Regions from separate parts of the Rossellomorea vietnamensis genome, predicted to be linked through region 1. Evidence: a T-box and tRNA genes for the amino acid it is inferred to sense, from the RefSeq annotation. Region 1 holds a T-box; the other holds one or more tRNA genes.
The links. The T-box of region 1 lies ahead of ileS (isoleucine--tRNA ligase). A T-box ahead of a tRNA ligase gene usually reads a tRNA of that ligase, here a tRNA-Ile.
Positions count from the first base shown of each region.

Region 2: it has a tRNA-Ile gene. The T-box ahead of ileS (isoleucine--tRNA ligase) is inferred to sense a tRNA for this amino acid. The anticodon was not compared.

Region 1 is NZ_CP104558.1:1,029,750-1,039,712, forward strand. It holds gene N5C46_RS05310 (hypothetical protein) at 1-138, opposite strand, end outside; gene ileS (isoleucine--tRNA ligase) at 277-3,048, opposite strand; T-box leader at 3,169-3,402, opposite strand; gene N5C46_RS05320 (DivIVA domain-containing protein) at 3,451-3,966, opposite strand; gene N5C46_RS05325 (YlmH family RNA-binding protein) at 4,056-4,826, opposite strand; gene N5C46_RS05330 (YggT family protein) at 4,924-5,187, opposite strand; gene N5C46_RS05335 (cell division protein SepF) at 5,196-5,639, opposite strand; gene N5C46_RS05340 (YggS family pyridoxal phosphate-dependent enzyme) at 5,656-6,330, opposite strand; gene pgeF (peptidoglycan editing factor PgeF) at 6,332-7,153, opposite strand; gene N5C46_RS05350 (YlmC/YmxH family sporulation protein) at 7,205-7,492, opposite strand; gene sigG (RNA polymerase sporulation sigma factor SigG) at 7,633-8,409, opposite strand; gene sigE (RNA polymerase sporulation sigma factor SigE) at 8,610-9,329, opposite strand; gene spoIIGA (sigma-E processing peptidase SpoIIGA) at 9,383-9,963, opposite strand, start outside.
Region 2 is NZ_CP104558.1:2,803,073-2,813,035, forward strand. It holds rRNA gene N5C46_RS14510 (23S ribosomal RNA) at 1-1,287, opposite strand, end outside; tRNA gene N5C46_RS14515 (tRNA-Ala) at 1,437-1,512, opposite strand; tRNA gene N5C46_RS14520 (tRNA-Ile) at 1,527-1,603, opposite strand; rRNA gene N5C46_RS14525 (16S ribosomal RNA) at 1,717-3,267, opposite strand; gene N5C46_RS14530 (FeoB-associated Cys-rich membrane protein) at 3,646-3,831, opposite strand; gene feoB (ferrous iron transport protein B) at 3,846-5,837, opposite strand; gene N5C46_RS14540 (FeoA family protein) at 5,837-6,064, opposite strand; gene N5C46_RS14545 (PaaI family thioesterase) at 6,246-6,722, shown strand; gene N5C46_RS14550 (pro-sigmaK processing inhibitor BofA family protein) at 6,792-7,055, opposite strand; gene N5C46_RS14555 (YaaL family protein) at 7,118-7,336, opposite strand; gene recR (recombination mediator RecR) at 7,354-7,950, opposite strand; gene N5C46_RS14565 (YbaB/EbfC family nucleoid-associated protein) at 7,962-8,288, opposite strand; gene dnaX (DNA polymerase III subunit gamma/tau) at 8,317-9,963, opposite strand, start outside.

The sequences.
Region 1 (9,963 bases):
ACTCAGTGCTTGTTTTACCTCGGTGATCTCATCGTTTATATATTGCTGGATTAAAGGGTGTTGAGATTGACTTGCTTCAAGCTCTTTCAAGGATTGTTTAAGCTCTTCTACAATGGATGTGTATCGGTCATATGTCATCTTGATCCCTCCACTTATAGTATGGGGGAAATGACCCTGAATATTGTGTTGCAAGATATAGCAATTATGGAATTTGAAATGCTGTGGTATAAAGACAAAAAAAGGGACCTGTCACATGACAGGTCACCTCGTACTTGATTATGTCAGATGGGAATAGCTTTCTTTCACAACGGATGCACAGCGTGTGCAAAGAGTTGGATGATCTTTATCCTCTCCCACTGTTGGGGTTACGATCCAACAGCGGTCACATGTTTCACCTTCAGCTTTTTCAACGACAATGTTGTTTTCACCAAGGCTTAACGCATGCTCCGGAGCCTCGCTCACCGTTCCGCCGATTTCAAAGGATGATACAATGAACAGCTGTTTTAAGTCTTCTTTGATGGAATCAAGTAAGCGTTTCGTTTCGTCATTGACGTATAGGGTCACTTTAGCCGTCAATGACTTACCGATCACCTTCTGATTACGTGCTTCCTCAAGTGCTTTTAAAACATCATCTCTTAATTCTAAGAATGTGTTCCATTTTTCCTTCAATTCATCCGCATTTGCGAGTTGTTGTACTTCAGGCATATCAGTCAGTTGGACACTTTCGCCCACTGCACCCGGGATGTATGCCCAAACCTCATCTGCTGTATGGGAAAGGATCGGGGACATCAGTTTCGTAAGTGCTACCAGGCTTTCATACAATACCGTCTGAATCGCTCTGCGCTCATAGTGATTTTCTGACTCGATATACAGAACATCCTTTGCAAAATCCAGGTAGAATGAACTCAAATCCAGTGTACAGAAATTATTGACTGCATGATAGATGCTTGCGAATTCATATTTATCGTATGAATTTTTCACATTCTTCACAAGATCATTCAGCTTCACGAGCATAAATTGATCCACTTCTCTTAATCCATCAAAGGATACCGCATCTGTTTCAGGATTAAAGTCAGAAAGGTTCCCCAACAAGAAACGATAAGTGTTACGGATCTTACGGTAGACTTCAGCCACTTGCTTCAAGATTGGGTCAGATACTCGAACATCTGCCTGATAATCAACAGACGCTACCCAAAGACGAAGGATATCGGCTCCTAGTTGTTTCATTACCTTTTCAGGGACAACGACGTTCCCTAATGATTTACTCATCTTTCTTCCATCGCCATCAAGAGCGAATCCGTGACTTAACACTCCTTTGTATGGGGCTTTACCCGTTACGGCTACGCCTGTTGTCAATGAAGAGTTGAACCAACCACGATATTGATCGGATCCTTCGAGATAAAGGTCTGCAGGACGCTGCAAGTCATCTCTTTCCTCAAGAACGGCCTGATGGGAAGATCCTGAATCGAACCATACGTCCATGATGTCCTGTTCTTTCGTGAATTTCCCGTTAGGACTGCCTTCATGTGTAAATCCTTCAGGTAAAAGTTCTTTTGCTTCTTTTTCAAACCAAATATTTGATCCATGATCACGGAAAAGCTTGGACACATGATCAATCGTCTCATCTGTAATGATCTCCTGACCATTCTCAGCATAGAATACAGGAATTGGCACTCCCCATGCACGCTGACGGGAAATACACCAGTCTCCACGGTCTCTGACCATATTGAATAGACGTGTTTCTCCCCATGCGGGAACCCATTTCGTATCCTTTACCGCCTGGAGTAATTCTTTACGGAATTTATCGATGGATGCAAACCACTGTGCCGTCGCTCGATAAATAACCGGCTTTTTCGTGCGCCAGTCATGCGGGTATGAGTGAGTGATGAAGTTTAACTTCAATAATGCCCCTGCTTCCTGAAGCTTTTCTGTGATTGGTTTATTGGCCTTATCATAGAATAAACCTTCAAACCCTGGAGCTTCTGAAGTCATAACCCCTTTGTCATCGACGGGACATAACACATCCAGTCCATATTTCTTCCCTACGAGGAAGTCATCCTCCCCGTGCCCTGGAGCTGTATGGACACAGCCAGTACCTGAATCAGTCGTAACATGCTCACCAAGGACCACAAGGGAGTCACGATCATACAGGGGATGTTTTGCCACGATATGTTCGAGTTCTGCACCCTTGACCTTTTTGGTCACAGAATGGTTTTCCCATTCAAGATTCTCGGATACGTCTTCAAGTAAATCTTCGGCTACGACATAGCTGTTTTCCTTTACATTTACAACGACATAGTTTAAGTCTGCATGTACGGCAATCCCAAGGTTTGCAGGGATCGTCCATGGTGTGGTCGTCCAGATCACCAGTTGGGTCCCTTCTTCAAGGACACCCTTACCTTCTGTAACGGCAAAACCTACATAAATGGATGGGGAACGCTTGTCCTGATACTCGATTTCAGCTTCTGCAAGGGCTGATTCACTTGATGGTGACCAGTAGACAGGTTTCTTCCCTTTGTAGATATAACCCTTTTTCGCCATATCACCGAAAACTTTGATTTGCTGTGCTTCATATTCAGGTTTTAATGTGATATAAGGGTTTTCCCAGTCGCCCCGTACACCTAATTGCTTGAATTGCTTGCGTTGATTATCGACTTGCTCGTAAGCATACTCTTCACATAATTTACGGAACTCGGCGATCGTCATTTCTTTACGCTTTACGCCCTTATTCGTTAACGCCTGCTCAATCGGCAAACCGTGAGTGTCCCATCCTGGAACATACGGGGCATGAAAACCGCTCATGGATTTATAGCGTACGATAAAGTCTTTCAGGATTTTATTCAATGCATGACCCATGTGGATATTCCCGTTGGCATAAGGAGGGCCATCGTGAAGGACGAATAAAGGACGATCACTCGTTCTTTCCTGTACTTTTTGATAGATGTCCATCTCTTCCCACTTCTTCTGTGTATCCGGTTCACGCTTCGGTAAGTTCCCTCTCATCGGAAATTCTGTTTTCGGCATCAGTAATGTATCTTTATATTCCATGAAATCATCCTCCTAATCATTTCTCTCTTAATTGCCATCTTTTCTATATCCTTCACTTCTTAATCAGGCAGGGTGAACTTTCCTTTTTTCGAGAAATATAAAAAGGCTTCCTCATCCCTGAATAGGGACGAGAAAGCCTTTCCCGCGGTACCACCCTCATAAAGACCGAAACTGGTCTTCACTTGTTGATTCGTAACGTGAATAAATCGCCACTCATTACTCTTCCTTAAGGAATTTCGTGAGCAGGGCTCGAGGGTGATCTTCCGGGCTTCTTTCCTTGTCGGGCTCACACCGTCCCCGACTCGCTAGAAAGGATTCATGATAAGTACGTACTGTCCCTGTCTCAGCCTATTAATACAATTAAGATTGTTGTTCAATTATATGAAAGTATTGCTCTTTTCGTCAAGACAATGTCTCTTCTTCTTTTAAAGTTTTTAAATCCGTTGCATCCAAATCGAATTCCATTAATTGATCCCAGTCATTTGTATCAAGAAGATCAAGCTGTGCTTCGATCAACATTTTGAAACGAGTACGGAACACCTTTGACTGCTTCTTGAGTTCTTCTATCTCAATGGCAATCTTACGGGCTTTGGATAAAGATTCATTAACGATCCGATCGGCGTTCTTCTCGGCTTCCTTAATGATTAGCTTTGATTCTTTCATTGCATTCCGCTTGACTTCTTCCCCTGCTTCTTGAGCAATGACGATTGACTTATTTAACGTTTCCTCGATGCTTGTAAAATGACCTAAACGTTCATTCAAGGAGTTTAAACGTTCTTCCGTTTCTTTCTTCTCGCGGATCAGAATTTCGTAATCTTTAATAATCTGATCTAAAAATTCGTTAACCTCATCCTCATCATAACCACGAAAGCCACGACTAAATTCTTTATTATGTATGTCTAATGGCGTTAAAGGCATGGGAGCCACCTCCAGTACTTGGTGAATTACATATTTATTATAACTAAAATTTCGACAGTATGTGGGAGAATTCCTTTATTTTTCTTAAATTATTTCAGAATCCCCACAGAGATTCGCCATTTATCCCGTTTTGTTCTTCCTTCAACCGACAGTACCTTACTTCTTCCGTACCCTCTGGCAGATAGAACATCGGAAGCTTCGACTTCAAAGGAGGGATTTTCAACTGCTTTCCAATTCACTTTTACATGTCCGCTTTTGATCAAGGTTTGAGCCTTTTGGCGGGAATCATTATAGATGGCTGCAAGTACGACGTCAAGCCTCATTGAACTGACGGTAGTCGTTTTCTCCTGCCATTCTTCCCGGCTTTCCATTCGTTCACTCAGTGGAATATCCTTTAAAGAAATCTTGGCTTTCCCTATTTGGGTCAGTTCCATCAGGACATAATCTGCAATTTCATCTGCAAGCATCAGCTGAATGGTCTCCTCGCCTGTCAGGATATCCCCGAACTTATCCCTTTTCAATCCAATTGACATCAAGGTCCCTAATACCTGTCTATGTTCTATTGTAACAAACTTCGAAGGGTACTGTATTTCAAATAACCTTATTCCAAAATCTTCTTCCTCTGGCTGAAAATAAGGTGGGTACAATAAAGCTCGTTTCCGTTCCGTATTTTCAGGATAAAAGGATAAAAGGATTTCATCGTGTTGACCAATGATGGACCTGACAATATGCTGCTGCCTCGGATCCAAAAAGTCCGTTCGTTTCGCTGTATATTGATCTTCCACTGTTTGCTTCCACTGGAGCACAGCATCTACAAACTCTTTCTCATCCGGCCTGAAATGTTGATAGATCGAAGACATACTTTCACCTCCTCTGTGATTCACCCAAAATAAAAGGACCGAAACTGTTTGACCGGTTTCAGTCCTTTATAGATATCTTTCCTTAACATAGTCCAGATTAAATAAGCCATCTAAATAATTGGTACAACCCGGATTGGGCCAGATTCAGCACAATGAATGCCACAATCGGTGAAATATCAATCATACCGATCGATGGGACAAATCGTCTGAACGGTTCTAAATACGGTTCGCAGATCCTTGCAAGGAACTGTCCGATCGATGTCTCTCTGGCATTCGGGAACCATGACATTAGAATATAAATGATTAACGCCCAGGAGTATAGTTGGATTAGTTTTGACAAAATTTCATAAAGCATTACCATAGTTTACATTACCACCTCGAGTCTGCTAAATCTTCCTCTTTTAAGAATTCAGAAATGTTTCCGCTCACTTCAACATTGTCAGGTGTGCAAAGAAAAATATTGTCGCCTACACGTTGAATGTCGCCGCCGATTGCATACACCGTCCCGCTGAGAAAGTCGACAATACGCTTCGCCTGGTCATGCTGTATCCGCTGCAGGTTTACAAGGACAGAGCGTCGATTCTTTAGATGGTCTGCTATTTCCTGTGCCTCTGCATATACTCTTGGTTCTACAAGAATCATCTTGGAAGATTTCTGGACACTCTGAAGGCTCACAACATTTTGTTTTGAATTTGAAAGCTGCGACTTCATGGGCTTTTTCTCCTCGTATTCTTCTTCATACTTTTCTTCTTCATATTCGTATTCATCTTCATCCAGCAAAAAGAACGTTTTAAACTTTGACTTAATACCCATTTGTATTCATCCCCTCTCAGTCATTTCCAACTAATGCAGTTCCAATACGAATAAATGTGGCACCCTCTTCAATTGCAATCACATAATCGTTGCTCATGCCCATGGATAATTCTGTACATGGGGCATATGGAAGATTAAGCGAACGGACTTCTTCCTGAATGGTCTTCAGCTGCCTGAAACAAGACCTTAAGAAAGGTTCATCATCCGTTTGGGGAGCCATTGTCATCAATCCTACGACTTTAATATTGGATAAGTCTTTTAAACTGCCGACAAATTCTTTCACTTCATCAGGAGAAATACCATGTTTGGATCCTTCTCCGGAAACATTCACTTGAACGAAGCAAGACACAGGTTTATCCGCTCTTTTATGAATTTCTTTCGCCAGTGACAGACGATCCAGGGAGTGTATGTATGATACTTTATCAATGATGTTTTTGACCTTCCTTGATTGCAGGGAACCGATGAAATGCCACCGGGCCTTGTCCCGTAAAACATCCCACTTCGAGATCAGACCCTCATCCCGGTTTTCCCCTAAGTGAAGAAGCCCTGCTTCGACTGCTTCTTCTGCACGGTCGATGGATACGTATTTCGTGACCGCCACGACATGAACGTCTTCCATCCTTCTGCCACTGCGTTCACAGGCTCGTTGGATGTTTTCATTGATGTGTTGAATATTTTCAGATACCTTCATCTTATTTCTCCTTCCAGCCAATAAAACTCATCATTCTTCCCGTTTCTTCACCATCTCTTCTATAAGAGAAAAATTCATCGTGACAGGACGAACAAAAACTGGAAGTATGAATTTGATCAGAATGCAACCCGGACTGCACCAAGAGCTGATGATTTAATTTCTTCAGATCCAGATGGTACTGTCCCTCTTCCTTTAAATTATAGGGTAAGTTGTTTTCATCTTCTAGTGTTTTTTTTACTTTGTCAATCACATAATCATCCACAATATAGCAATCTTTACATATGGAAGGGCCTATCACCACTTCTATGGAAGACAGGGAGGAACCTTTACCGATAAACGCACCGACCATTTTCGGCCCTATTTCAAGGACCGTCCCCTTCCATCCCGCATGTGCAAGACCGATTGTTCCGGTCATCCTGTCAAGGAAATAAAGGGGGACGCAATCTGCATAGCACATCGTTAACAGAAGGTTTCTTTCTCCTGTCACAAATCCGTCTGAATCTTTAATGCTGTTATGATAGGTCTCTGCACCTTTTCCTCTGTCCTCAGGGATCACAATAGAAATATTCTTCCCATGTGTCTGCTCAGCAGCCACAAAAGAATCAAGAGGCATATCCAGAGCGGATGCAAGAAGTTTGCGATTGTGAGTGACGGATGCTTCCTTGTCTCCTACATGAAGCCCCATGTTGAATGACTGAAAAGGACCTTCACTTATTCCGCCACGATTAGTGGTGATGCCCGCGACGAGTTCGGGGTTTTCTTTCGTCCATTTTCCAATGGAGTAATATGAGTTTGTCTCTGTTAAAAAAGGCTCTTTCGACACGGTGAATCTCCCTCGTTTTTTCTTTAGTGTACCATAGTCCATTGAGATTCGTCATGTATCGGGGGATTGTTTCGGTTCCTGAAGCTGTCCTTGTATATAATGGCTGTCTTTATATCGGACAAGGATGACGTCTTCCCCAATCTTTACGATACTGCTCCAAGGAATCACGATATCTTCGTCTTTCCCGAAAAACCCCAATATTTTTCCCCCAGTGCCTATAACGATTGCCTCGATTCTTCCAGTATCCAGATTGATCTCAATGTCACCGATATTCCCCAATTTCCTCCCATCTGAAATACTGACAACATCCTTCACCTGGAATTCTGATATACGCACCATACTTCTTCACCCTCTTTTCATGAAGTTCCTTATCGGTTGATAACGGTGATACACTTCACCTTTTTATAGTAGATATTATAAGTGTATGCATCAAAAAAAAAGGCAGACCTTCCGTGTGGAGATCCGCCTTTTTCTTAACCTTATTGAATATTTTTGTTCATTTGTTTAATTGCTGCTTTTTCCAGTCTTGATACTTGCGCTTGGGAGATGCCGATTTCGTCTGCGACTTCCATTTGGGTTTTTCCTTGAAAGAAGCGTTTGCTGATAATGAGTTTTTCACGATCATTTAAACGTCTCATTCCTTCTTGAAGGGCAATTTCTTCGATCCAGTGGAAATCGCGATTCTTTTCGTCGCTCAGCTGATCCATGACGAATATGGGGTCTCCTCCATCATTATAGATGGGTTCAAACAGCGAAACGGGATCTTGAATGGCATCCAGTGCGAATACGATTTCTTCGTGGGATACATCAAGAACTTTGGCTATTTCTTCCGCAGTCGGCTCCTTGGATGTCTCCCCCATTAATTTCTCCCTTACTTGCAGAGCTTTGTACGCAATATCCCGCAGTGAACGGGATACCCTTATCGGGTTATTGTCCCTCAAATATCGACGGATTTCCCCAATGATCATCGGAACCGCGTATGTAGAGAATCGAACGTTTTGACCCAAATCAAAATTATCGATGGATTTCATTAATCCGATACACCCTACTTGAAATAAATCATCAACATACTCACCACGGTTATTAAAGCGTTGAATTACACTTAAGACGAGGCGTAAATTCCCGTTGACCAGTTTTTCTCTCGCAGAGATATCCCCCGCTTGCATTTCCTTGAATAAAATTCTCATTTCATCATTTTTGAGTACTGGCAATTTGGACGTATCCACACCACAAATCTCGACTTTATTACGTGTCATTCTTTCCCCTCCTTGTAGGAGCTGCTGTACAAAATTCAGTATTTCCTTGAAGAGGAAAAATATGCATTTCATTCTGACAGGCAGTGGCGGGTGCGTTCCAAATCCCTTACGATAACTGACTCAAAAAGCTAAAAAAATTTTTTTATTCCAGATCACATTAAAAAGCTGACCTTTTCAATTGAAAAAGTCAGCTTTAAAGATCAAACCATTTTATTGAATTCCTTTTTCAGGCGCTTAATAATCCGTTTTTCCAAACGGGAAATATAGGACTGGGAAATTCCAAGCATATCAGCTACATCTTTCTGGGTTTTTTCCTCTTCTCCCATCAATCCGAATCGAAGCTCCATTATTTGTTTTTCTCGATCTGAAAGCTGATGCAGGGCATTGAAGAGTAATTTTTTATCCACTGTTGCTTCAAGGTCTTTTGTAATGATATCTTCATCCGTCCCGAGTACATCTGATAACAGCAATTCATTTCCATCCCAATCGATATTAAGGGGTTCGTCAAATGAGACTTCCGAACGGATCTTGTTGTTCCTTCTTAAGTACATAAGAATTTCATTCTCTATACATCTCGAAGCGTAGGTCGCCAACTTGATTTTTTTCTCGGGATTGAAGGTATTGACCGCTTTAATAAGGCCGATGGTGCCGATACTGATCAGATCTTCTATATTGATGCCTGTGTTTTCAAACTTTCTGGCGATATATACCACCAGTCTTAAATTACGTTCTATCAATAAGGACCGCGCTGCCTTGTCACCTTTCGGCAATTTATGGAGGAGGACTTCTTCCTCTTCCTTTGTCAACGGTGGAGGGAGCGCTTCACTACCACCTATGTAGTAAATTTCGTCTGTCTTCAGACCCAGCTTGATTAACAGTTTGTACCAGTAATATAAAAATTTGAATTTGAATTTTTTCATTGTTGCTCCCCCTTCTATTTCTTTAAATTGTGAGTATAGTAGTATTAATTGAATTACGAAACGTTAAGCACCGGCTTTCTTGCAGCCATTTTCGGATGGACGATCGCCCCGAATTGGCCATCGGCCGATAAGGGTTCCTCCCTAAAGGCGACTAACCCATTTGGTATGGTCCATTCTGCTTCATGATCACTGAGTACCAATGAATCAGGCTTTATCGCTGCCAAAAGCTGACTGCTTCTTCCCACTGATTGTGCTGGAACGATACGCATCCTGTCAGACCAGCGGGTATCGATCTGTTTCTCACCCGAAAAAATGTCATCTACATCATGGCAAAGTGCCTTCATTTCATCCGGGATCTCACCCTCGATTTCAGCAATGGATAGAATCATCACCGGACTTTTTGAAATGGGATCCTGAAGTTGATTCCCACTGTCCACAAGACCGTTTACAGTACAATGAAAATCATCGATCTGGATCTTGACTTTCAGGAGCTGATCATATTGGAGCTTCACATGCTCGATACTATCCACCCTTCCCTTAGAAAAGTACCAGGCAAGCGGCAAGGCGAGCATCACAAATACCCAGCTTATCGGGTCACCAAACCCGCGTATGCTAGCAAGCAGCATGGATGATT
Region 2 (9,963 bases), 1.8 Mb from region 1:
CACTCCACCAGTCCTTACGGTCTAGCTTCGCAGTCCTTAGAACGCTCTCCTACCACTGACACCTAGAGGTGTCAATCCACAGCTTCGGTGATACGTTTAGCCCCGGTACATTTTCGGCGCAGAGTCACTCGACCAGTGAGCTATTACGCACTCTTTAAATGGTGGCTGCTTCTAAGCCAACATCCTGGTTGTCTAAGCAACTCCACATCCTTTTCCACTTAACGTATACTTTGGGACCTTAGCTGGTGGTCTGGGCTGTTTCCCTTTCGACTACGGATCTTATCACTCGCAGTCTGACTCCCATGGATAAGTCTTTGGCATTCGGAGTTTGTCTGAATTCGGTAACCCGATGAGGGCCCCTAGTCCAAACAGTGCTCTACCTCCAAGACTCTTACACATGAGGCTAGCCCTAAAGCTATTTCGGAGAGAACCAGCTATCTCCAAGTTCGATTGGAATTTCTCCGCTACCCACACCTCATCCCCGCACTTTTCAACGTGCGTGGGTTCGGACCTCCATTCAGTGTTACCTGAACTTCATCCTGGACATGGGTAGATCACCTGGTTTCGGGTCTACGACCACATACTCAAATCGCCCTATTCAGACTCGCTTTCGCTGCGGCTCCGTCTTATCAACTTAACCTTGCATGGGATCGTAACTCGCCGGTTCATTCTACAAAAGGCACGCCATCACCCGTTAACGGGCTCTGACTACTTGTAGGCACACGGTTTCAGGTTCTATTTCACTCCCCTTCCGGGGTGCTTTTCACCTTTCCCTCACGGTACTGGTTCACTATCGGTCACTAGGGAGTATTTAGCCTTGGGAGATGGTCCTCCCAGCTTCCGACGGGATTTCACGTGTCCCGCCGTACTCAGGATCCACTCAAGAGGGAATGAAGTTTCAACTACAGGGTTGTTACCTTCTTTGACGAGCCTTTCCAGACTTCTTCGTCTACTCCATTCCTTTGTAACTCCGTATAGAGTGTCCTACAACCCCAAGAGGCAAGCCTCTTGGTTTGGGCTATATCCCGTTTCGCTCGCCGCTACTCAGGGAATCGCAATTGCTTTCTCTTCCTCCAGGTACTTAGATGTTTCAGTTCCCTGGGTCTGCCTTCCATACTCTATGTATTCAAGTAAGGATATTGTTCCATTACGAACAATGGGTTCCCCCATTCGGAAATCTCTGGATCAAAGCTCACTTACAGCTCCCCAAAGCATATCGGTGTTAGTCCCGTCCTTCGTCGGCTCCTAGTGCCAAGGCATCCACCGTGCGCCCTTCATAACTTAACCGAATTGGTTGTTACATCAGGTTTAAAACCTAAAATGGCGATACTCGGTAATTTCTTGACTATCAATTTATCTTTATCTAGTTTTCAAAGAACAATCATGGATCTCGGAAGAGATCGTATGGTTAGATATTTTGCTGACGCAAAAATCTTTGGTGGAGCCTAGCGGGATCGAACCGCTGACCTCCTGCGTGCAAAGCAGGCGCTCTCCCAGCTGAGCTAAGGCCCCGTTTAATGAGAATATGGTGGGCCTAAGTGGACTCGAACCACCGACCTCACGCTTATCAGGCGTGCGCTCTAACCAGCTGAGCTATAGGCCCATATTCCATAAAAATGAATGATAAGCAATGCTTACCATTGTTTGTTTGATGATTGAACCATCAAAACTGAACAAAACTTCGACGCGTCAAACGTTTTAGTAAATCTTCCTTAGAAAGGAGGTGATCCAGCCGCACCTTCCGATACGGCTACCTTGTTACGACTTCACCCCAATCATCTGTCCCACCTTAGGCGGCTGGCTCCAAAAGGTTACCTCACCGACTTCGGGTGTTACAAACTCTCGTGGTGTGACGGGCGGTGTGTACAAGGCCCGGGAACGTATTCACCGCGGCATGCTGATCCGCGATTACTAGCGATTCCAGCTTCATGTAGGCGAGTTGCAGCCTACAATCCGAACTGAGAACGGTTTTATGGGATTGGCTAAACCTCGCGGTCTCGCTGCCCTTTGTACCGTCCATTGTAGCACGTGTGTAGCCCAGGTCATAAGGGGCATGATGATTTGACGTCATCCCCACCTTCCTCCGGTTTGTCACCGGCAGTCATCTTAGAGTGCCCAACTGAATGCTGGCAACTAAGATCAAGGGTTGCGCTCGTTGCGGGACTTAACCCAACATCTCACGACACGAGCTGACGACAACCATGCACCACCTGTCACTCTGTCCCCCGAAGGGGAAAGCCCTATCTCTAGGGTTGTCAGAGGATGTCAAGACCTGGTAAGGTTCTTCGCGTTGCTTCGAATTAAACCACATGCTCCACCGCTTGTGCGGGCCCCCGTCAATTCCTTTGAGTTTCAGTCTTGCGACCGTACTCCCCAGGCGGAGTGCTTAATGCGTTAGCTGCAGCACTAAGGGGCGGAAACCCCCTAACACTTAGCACTCATCGTTTACGGCGTGGACTACCAGGGTATCTAATCCTGTTTGCTCCCCACGCTTTCGCGCCTCAGTGTCAGTTACAGACCAGAAAGTCGCCTTCGCCACTGGTGTTCCTCCAAATATCTACGCATTTCACCGCTACACTTGGAATTCCACTTTCCTCTTCTGCACTCAAGTTCCCCAGTTTCCAATGACCCTCCACGGTTGAGCCGTGGGCTTTCACATCAGACTTAAGGAACCACCTGCGCGCGCTTTACGCCCAATAATTCCGGACAACGCTTGCCACCTACGTATTACCGCGGCTGCTGGCACGTAGTTAGCCGTGGCTTTCTGGTTAGGTACCGTCAAGGTGCCGCCCTATTTGAACGGCACTTGTTCTTCCCTAACAACAGAGCTTTACGATCCGAAAACCTTCATCACTCACGCGGCGTTGCTCCGTCAGACTTTCGTCCATTGCGGAAGATTCCCTACTGCTGCCTCCCGTAGGAGTCTGGGCCGTGTCTCAGTCCCAGTGTGGCCGATCACCCTCTCAGGTCGGCTACGCATCGTTGCCTTGGTGAGCCGTTACCTCACCAACTAGCTAATGCGCCGCGGGTCCATCTGTAAGTGGTAGCCGAAGCCACCTTTCAACATTTCCTCATGCGAGGAAATGAGTTATCCGGTATTAGCCCCGGTTTCCCGGAGTTATCCCAGTCTTACAGGCAGGTTACCCACGTGTTACTCACCCGTCCGCCGCTGATATCAGGGAGCAAGCTCCCATCAATCCGCTCGACTTGCATGTATTAGGCACGCCGCCAGCGTTCGTCCTGAGCCAGGATCAAACTCTCCGATAAAAGTTTGAATAGCTCTTTAAAAATAAATCTAGAATTAACGTTGACGTATTGTCTTGTTTTGTTCAGTTTTCAAGGTTCAATGTTTTGTTGGGCTCTCTTGAGCACCTCTTAAATATAACATTTTTCGATATGAAGCGTCAAGCTTTTTTTGGAATTTGTTTCTCGCCTTGTTTTGGCGACAAGGAATATAATAGCATCTTATACTAATGAGCGTCAATACTATTTTTGCATCTTTTACTAATTATTTCAGAATATGCTTTCCTTTCTGCCCGATCCACTCTATTAAAAGGAGGCGCTTAATGAAATGGTTAACGGGTTTCACCCTTTATTTTAAAAGAAGGTGTGGCATTCTTATAAGAATGCCACACCTTCTACCACTCATTTCGATATGCTTTCCAATACACTCTGTCGCTCATCCCTGCTTACTGTCCCGCATCCTGATTTACATGTTTTGTTTAAAGCACATGTACCGCATTTGCCTTGGCGGCTTTTCTTAAAGAAGGATAAGACCATCCAAGTGGCATATCCAAAGATGAGAAGTCCGACAATTATACTGAAAATCATGATAGAACCTCCTATCAAAAAATGAACTGACCTACTCTGTATACGATGAAAGCTACAATATAGGCGACTATAAACGAATAGACAATCGATAACAGGGTCAACTTCATACTCCCTGTTTCTTTCTTCATGATGGCAACCGTTGCTAAACATGGTGTATACAACAAAATAAAGACTAAGAATGTATAGGCAGCGAGCGGAGTGTAGAATTGAGGAAGTAGATGAGCCAATGTCTCCCCTGCCGGTACATGATATAGAATATTCATGGTCGAAACAACGACTTCCTTCGCTAAGAAACCTGTGAATAATGCAGATACCGCTTGCCATGAAGCAAAGCCGAGCGGTGCAAAGACAGGCGCAAATACTCCACTGACGATCGCCATGAAGCTTTCGTCAATCGGCACACCCGCTCCATTCGGTCCTAAATAGGAAAAGAGCCAGATAAATACCGTTCCCCCAAAGATAAAGGTACCCGCTTTACGTACAAACCCTTTTCCCTTATCCCACGTACTCCTTATTAAATGTAAAGGTTGCGGGACATTATATGGAGGAAGCTCCATAACAAAGTATGATTTCTCATTTTTTAAAAAGAAAGAAAAGACCTTGGCTACCAAAATGGCTACAACGATCCCTAACACGTAGAGGGATAACACGATAATGGCTTGATGCTCACTAAAGAATGCTGCAACAAACAGAGCATACACAGACAATCTTGCCGAACAAGACATAAATGGTGAAATAAGGATGGTCAGAAGTCTCTCTTTAGGCTGCTCAATCGTACGCGCTGCCATGATGGAAGGTACGTTGCATCCAAATCCAATAATCAGTGGAATGAATGCTTTCCCATTTAGTCCTATGAATTCCATCAGTCTGTCCATCACCACAGCGACACGGGCCATATACCCAGAGTCCTCCAATAAAGAAATAAAGAAGAACAGGATAAAGATTTGCGGAACGAACACAAGGACTCCACCAACACCGGCGATGATTCCCTCCAGGATGACAGCCTTGATGAATGGCAAGGCATTCACTTGATCCAGTAGATATCGGGCACCGGCTGTCAACGGCCCGGCAAAAAAGGAATCAAGGGCATCTGAGATCGGTGTTCCCAGCCAACCGAATGTCAATTGAAAGACGACAAGTAAGACTAATAGAAAGAATGGGATTCCAAATATCGGGTGTGTAGCAATATGATCGAGCCAGGCAGTCAGTGGAAGACTCTCTTGCTTTTTTTCTTCTTTTGTTACTTGAACGACGATTTTTTGAATAAACGACTTCCGGGTGGCATAAAGAGATTCCTCCAGGGAATGTCCAGCCTCTTTTAAAAGAATGGCTTCAGTCTCCTCTTTCACCGCCTCCATACCGGGATACGATTCGTTCAACGTCTGCTGAACCAGCTCATTCCCGATAAGATACTGAATCGCCACCCAGCGTTTCTTCGGATCTCCTTCTTTTCCCATTAAATTGAGAAGCTTCGAAATGGCTGCTTCCACCACAGGACCATAATCAAGGGTAAATAGAGAAGCCGGTTCAAGGGGCCGTTCCCGGAAGAGCTGAATGATTTCATCGCAGCCTTTGCCTTTTCGGGCGATGGCAGAATAACTCTTCACCCCTAAAAGCTCTCCCAGAAGCTGCACATCCACCTTGATCCCACGCTTTTCCGCGAGGTCCATCATATTAAGGACAATCGCAGTCGGAAGATTCGTCTCCAGTAATTCGATTGTTAAATACAAACTGCGTTCCAGCTGATTGGCATTCACGATATTAAGGATTTGCCCGGCTTCTTCCTGCAATAGTGCCATCGATGCCACCCGTTCATCATGAGACAGGGGGTTGAGTGAATATACACCGGGTAAGTCAATTAACGATTGAACAGAATCCTTGATCCGACCAACCTTTTTCTCTACCGTCACTCCACTCCAGTTGCCGACATATTCATAGGAGCCGGTAATCTGATTAAACAAGGATGTTTTACCGGTGTTCGGATTTCCCAAGAGTGCCGTTTCCATTATATCCGTGCTCCTTTGATGCAATTTGTATCTTTTCTCCGGATCCCCACACGCTGACCTGAGCATTCCAACAGACACGGGCCGCCAAACAGGCAATAACGGATGACCTTGACCTCACTGCCCTCACACACTCCCATATCCTTTAATCGACGCTTAACAAATGGGTGAAGCTCTGTTAAGTCTACTATTTGAAACGATTCATTCCTTTGGATCTGACTTAGGTTCATGGTGTATCACCTCATATATTTAAATCGATACTGATATTCATTATCATTTATAATTCAATTTTAATAGAATACAGCCAATTCGTAAAGGTAAGAATGAATCGCTTCCAATTTAAAGGGGATCGGAGGGGGATTATAGAAGAGTATGATAGAGAAAGTTGAATGGTTGAGAGGAGAATGAGATGTGAAAGAAGTTGTTCGTGCAATACAGGATGACTACCCCGATGATTTTTCGTGGTGTTACGGGTGTGGCCGACTAAATAAAGAGGGGCATCATTTCCGCACGGGAGTTGAAGGGGATCAAACCGTCACCATTTATACTCCAAAGCTGGAACACACTGCTTTACCGGGCTTTGTGTATGGCGGATTGATTGCATCTTTAATCGATTGTCACGGCACCGGTTCAGCGGCAATCGCCCTTCACCGGAAAAATGGGGGGGAGATCGGGGACGGTCAGGAACCTCCCCGCTTCGTGACGGCTTCCTTACAAGTTGATTTCATGAAACCGACTCCACACAATATTCCATTAAAAGCAGTAGGAACGGTTCACGAGGTTCATCCTAAGAAGTTCAGAGTGGAAACAGAAGTGTTTGCAGAGGGGAGTCTATGTGCACGGGGAGAAGTAGTAGCGGTAGTGATGCCAAAAACATTCGTCAAATAAAAAGCAGTCAAGACCCGGGTAACCTTCACCTGGATCTTGACTGCTTTACCAATCGGCTATTACTGATGATTATAATATCCACATTTGAATCACCGTAAGTCCCACTACCCCCGGAATACCCAATATCCCTGAAATAGATGAGGTGGCGACGTTAATCGGAACATGAATTCCGTACTGACTACCAAAAGCGTTCAGGAAAAATAAAAATAGTGCTCCGATCATGACCTTCATGGCGACTTGTCCAACAAACCGAAGTGGCTTGATGGGCGTCCCCGTCGCTAACAGCAGTACAATCAGTCCGCTGATCACCGCTATGACGATAACTGGGCTCATACCCTTCTCTCCTCTCAACAAAGAACATATATAGTCTCTTATTGAAAGGATATGATGGTTGTCTACCTTTTTATGACGATCTTTCTATGTTTCGCTTCCCTAAAAAGAAAAAAATATTTGGCTTCTGCAATTTTCGAATGACAGTGGATGTTCAGATTATAATCCACACTCATCTCTTCTATGGAACGCTGCTGATTCCACTGATCCTTTGTTTCGTCTAAAACGTGAAGTAAGGATTGGTCATACTCTTTTTTCAGCTTTCCTTTTTTCCTGAAAAACATAGGTATCCTCTCCTTCGTTAAACGTCTCTTCTTCCTTCCAGGGCCTTCGATAACGTTACTTCGTCTGCGTACTCCAAGTCTCCGCCTACAGGAAGTCCGTGGGCGATCCTTGTGATCCTAATACCCGATGGTTTGACGAGTCGGGAGATGTACATGGCTGTCGCTTCCCCTTCGATATTGGGGTTGGTTGCCAGGATGACTTCCTGGACTTCATCACTTTGAAGACGTTTGATGAGGTCAGGTACATTAATGTCTTCAGGTCCGATCCCATCCATTGGGGAGATCGCTCCATGAAGCACATGATATTGTCCGTTATATTCTTTCATCTTCTCCATAGCGATGACATCCTTGGGATCCTGTACGACACAGATGATGCTGCGATCACGCCTTTGATCCTCACAGATATAACAGGGATCTTGATCCGTTATGTGGCCGCAGACGGAGCAGTAACTCAAGTTACGTTTTGCATTGACCAGCGCTTTCGCAAAGTCCAATACGGTATCCTCTTTCATACTAAGAACAAAAAAAGCCAGGCGGGCCGCAGTTTTCGGCCCGATTCCCGGCAGTTTCATAAAGCTGTCGATCAGCTTTGATATAGGCTCAGGATAATGCATATGTTTGCCTCCTAGAACATTCCCGGTAGATTCATTCCTTTAGTGAACTGACCCATGGTTGAGTTCGTTAGTTCGTCCGCTTTCTTCAGTGCATCGTTCGTTGCTGCAAGAACTAAGTCTTGTAACATTTCTACATCATCCGGATCAACCGCTTCTTCGTTGATTTTCACGTCAATGACTTGTTTGTGGCCGGACACAATAACTGTTACCATACCGCCGCCTGCTGTTCCTTCGATTTGCTTTTCACCCAGTTCTTCCTGAGCTTCCGCCATCTTCTTTTGCATTTTTTGCATCTGTTTCATCATGTTTTGCATATTTCCATTTCCACGCATCATCATCATTACCTCCAGTTTATTATTGAAAATATTAATCGTTAAGTTCTATTAAATCCATACCGACCAGCTTTTCAGCTTCCGTTAAGAGAGAATCTTCCTCTTGATCCCCGCTGGATGAATCCCCGTCCTCTGTTTTCGAATTCCGGATGAAGTCTTCCCTTATGGACATCCACTGATCCTCGGGAATTCCAATAGCCGCATAGCTATTTCCCGTTAATTCTTCCAAGATGGAAGCAATCGCGGAAGTAAAAGCTTGATTCTCCATTGCCATCTGACAATGGATGTCATATTTGAATTTTAACACAAATGAGCCGTTTGTTGCTGCTACAGGTTCAGCATCATTTAATAATGCAGACTGCGAACGCATCTGACGCTGATTAAGGGTTTCCACCATGTCTCCCCAACGGCTCTTGATCAGATTCAGATCTTCTTTCGTGGCCGTTCGGAGCACTTCCTGAATCTTACCGGTAGGGGCACGGAATCCTTTCTTCGCCCTGATCGGTTTTTTCGCAGCTTGTGCAGCGGGCTCCGCTTGGACCTTGACTCCATTTGCCTTCAGCTGTTCGACCTCTTTTTCAAGAAGGTTGATCTTTTTCATCAAGTCATTTACTTCCGGTGAAGAAGCCGATACGGGCGCTTCCATCTGACAAAGCTTCACAATGGAAACCTCCAGATAAATCCGGGCATGGTTCGTAAATTTCATTTCCTGACCGGCCTGATTCAGTACGTCAATGTACTGATAGATCTGTCCAGGCTGGGTACGCTCTGCCAATTCTTTAAAATCATCGTCGAGCATGACCCGTTCCAGTGATTCCTCCAGGTTCGGTGCGGTCTGGTATAACAGCATGTCCCGGAAATAAAGGATGAAGTCCTCTGCGAACCTCGCCGGATCCTTCCCTTGAAACAAGAGCTCTTCCAATGCCCCTAAACCAGTTGTAACATCTCGTTCCAGAATGGCCTTTGCCAGGGTATTCAAGTAACCTTGAGACACGGCTCCCGTTACCGTCAGGGCATCGTCGACCGTGACCCGGTCCTGACTGAAGGAGATCGCCTGATCGAGAAGGCTGAGAGCATCCCGCATCCCGCCCTCGGCAGCCCTTGCGATGATCGTCAAGGCATTTTCTTCAAAATTCACGCCGGATTCTGTGGCAATATGACTCATTCTTCCCACGATATCCATGGCGGTGATCCGTTTGAAGTCAAATCGCTGACAGCGCGAAATGATGGTCAGGGGAATCTTATGGGGTTCGGTCGTCGCCAGGATGAATATGACATGCTTAGGCGGCTCCTCCAATGTTTTCAGAAGCGCATTGAATGCCCCGATGGACAGCATATGAACTTCATCGATGATGTAGACTTTATACTCGACAACGTTTGGAGAATATTTGACTTTATCCCGGATGTCCCGGATCTCCTCCACCCCGTTATTGGAGGCGGCATCGATTTCAATGACATCAGGGATCGAACCGTCCGTGATCCCTATACATGCATCGCACTCATTACAAGGTTCCACTACAGGTGAACGCTCACAGTTAACGGCTTTTGCCAGGATCTTCGCTGCACTCGTCTTCCCTGTCCCTCTTGGTCCCGAGAATAAATAGGCATGGGAAATCTTTTGATGAAGGAGGGCATTTTGCAACGTTTTCGTTACATGCTGCTGTCCCACTACATCAATAAA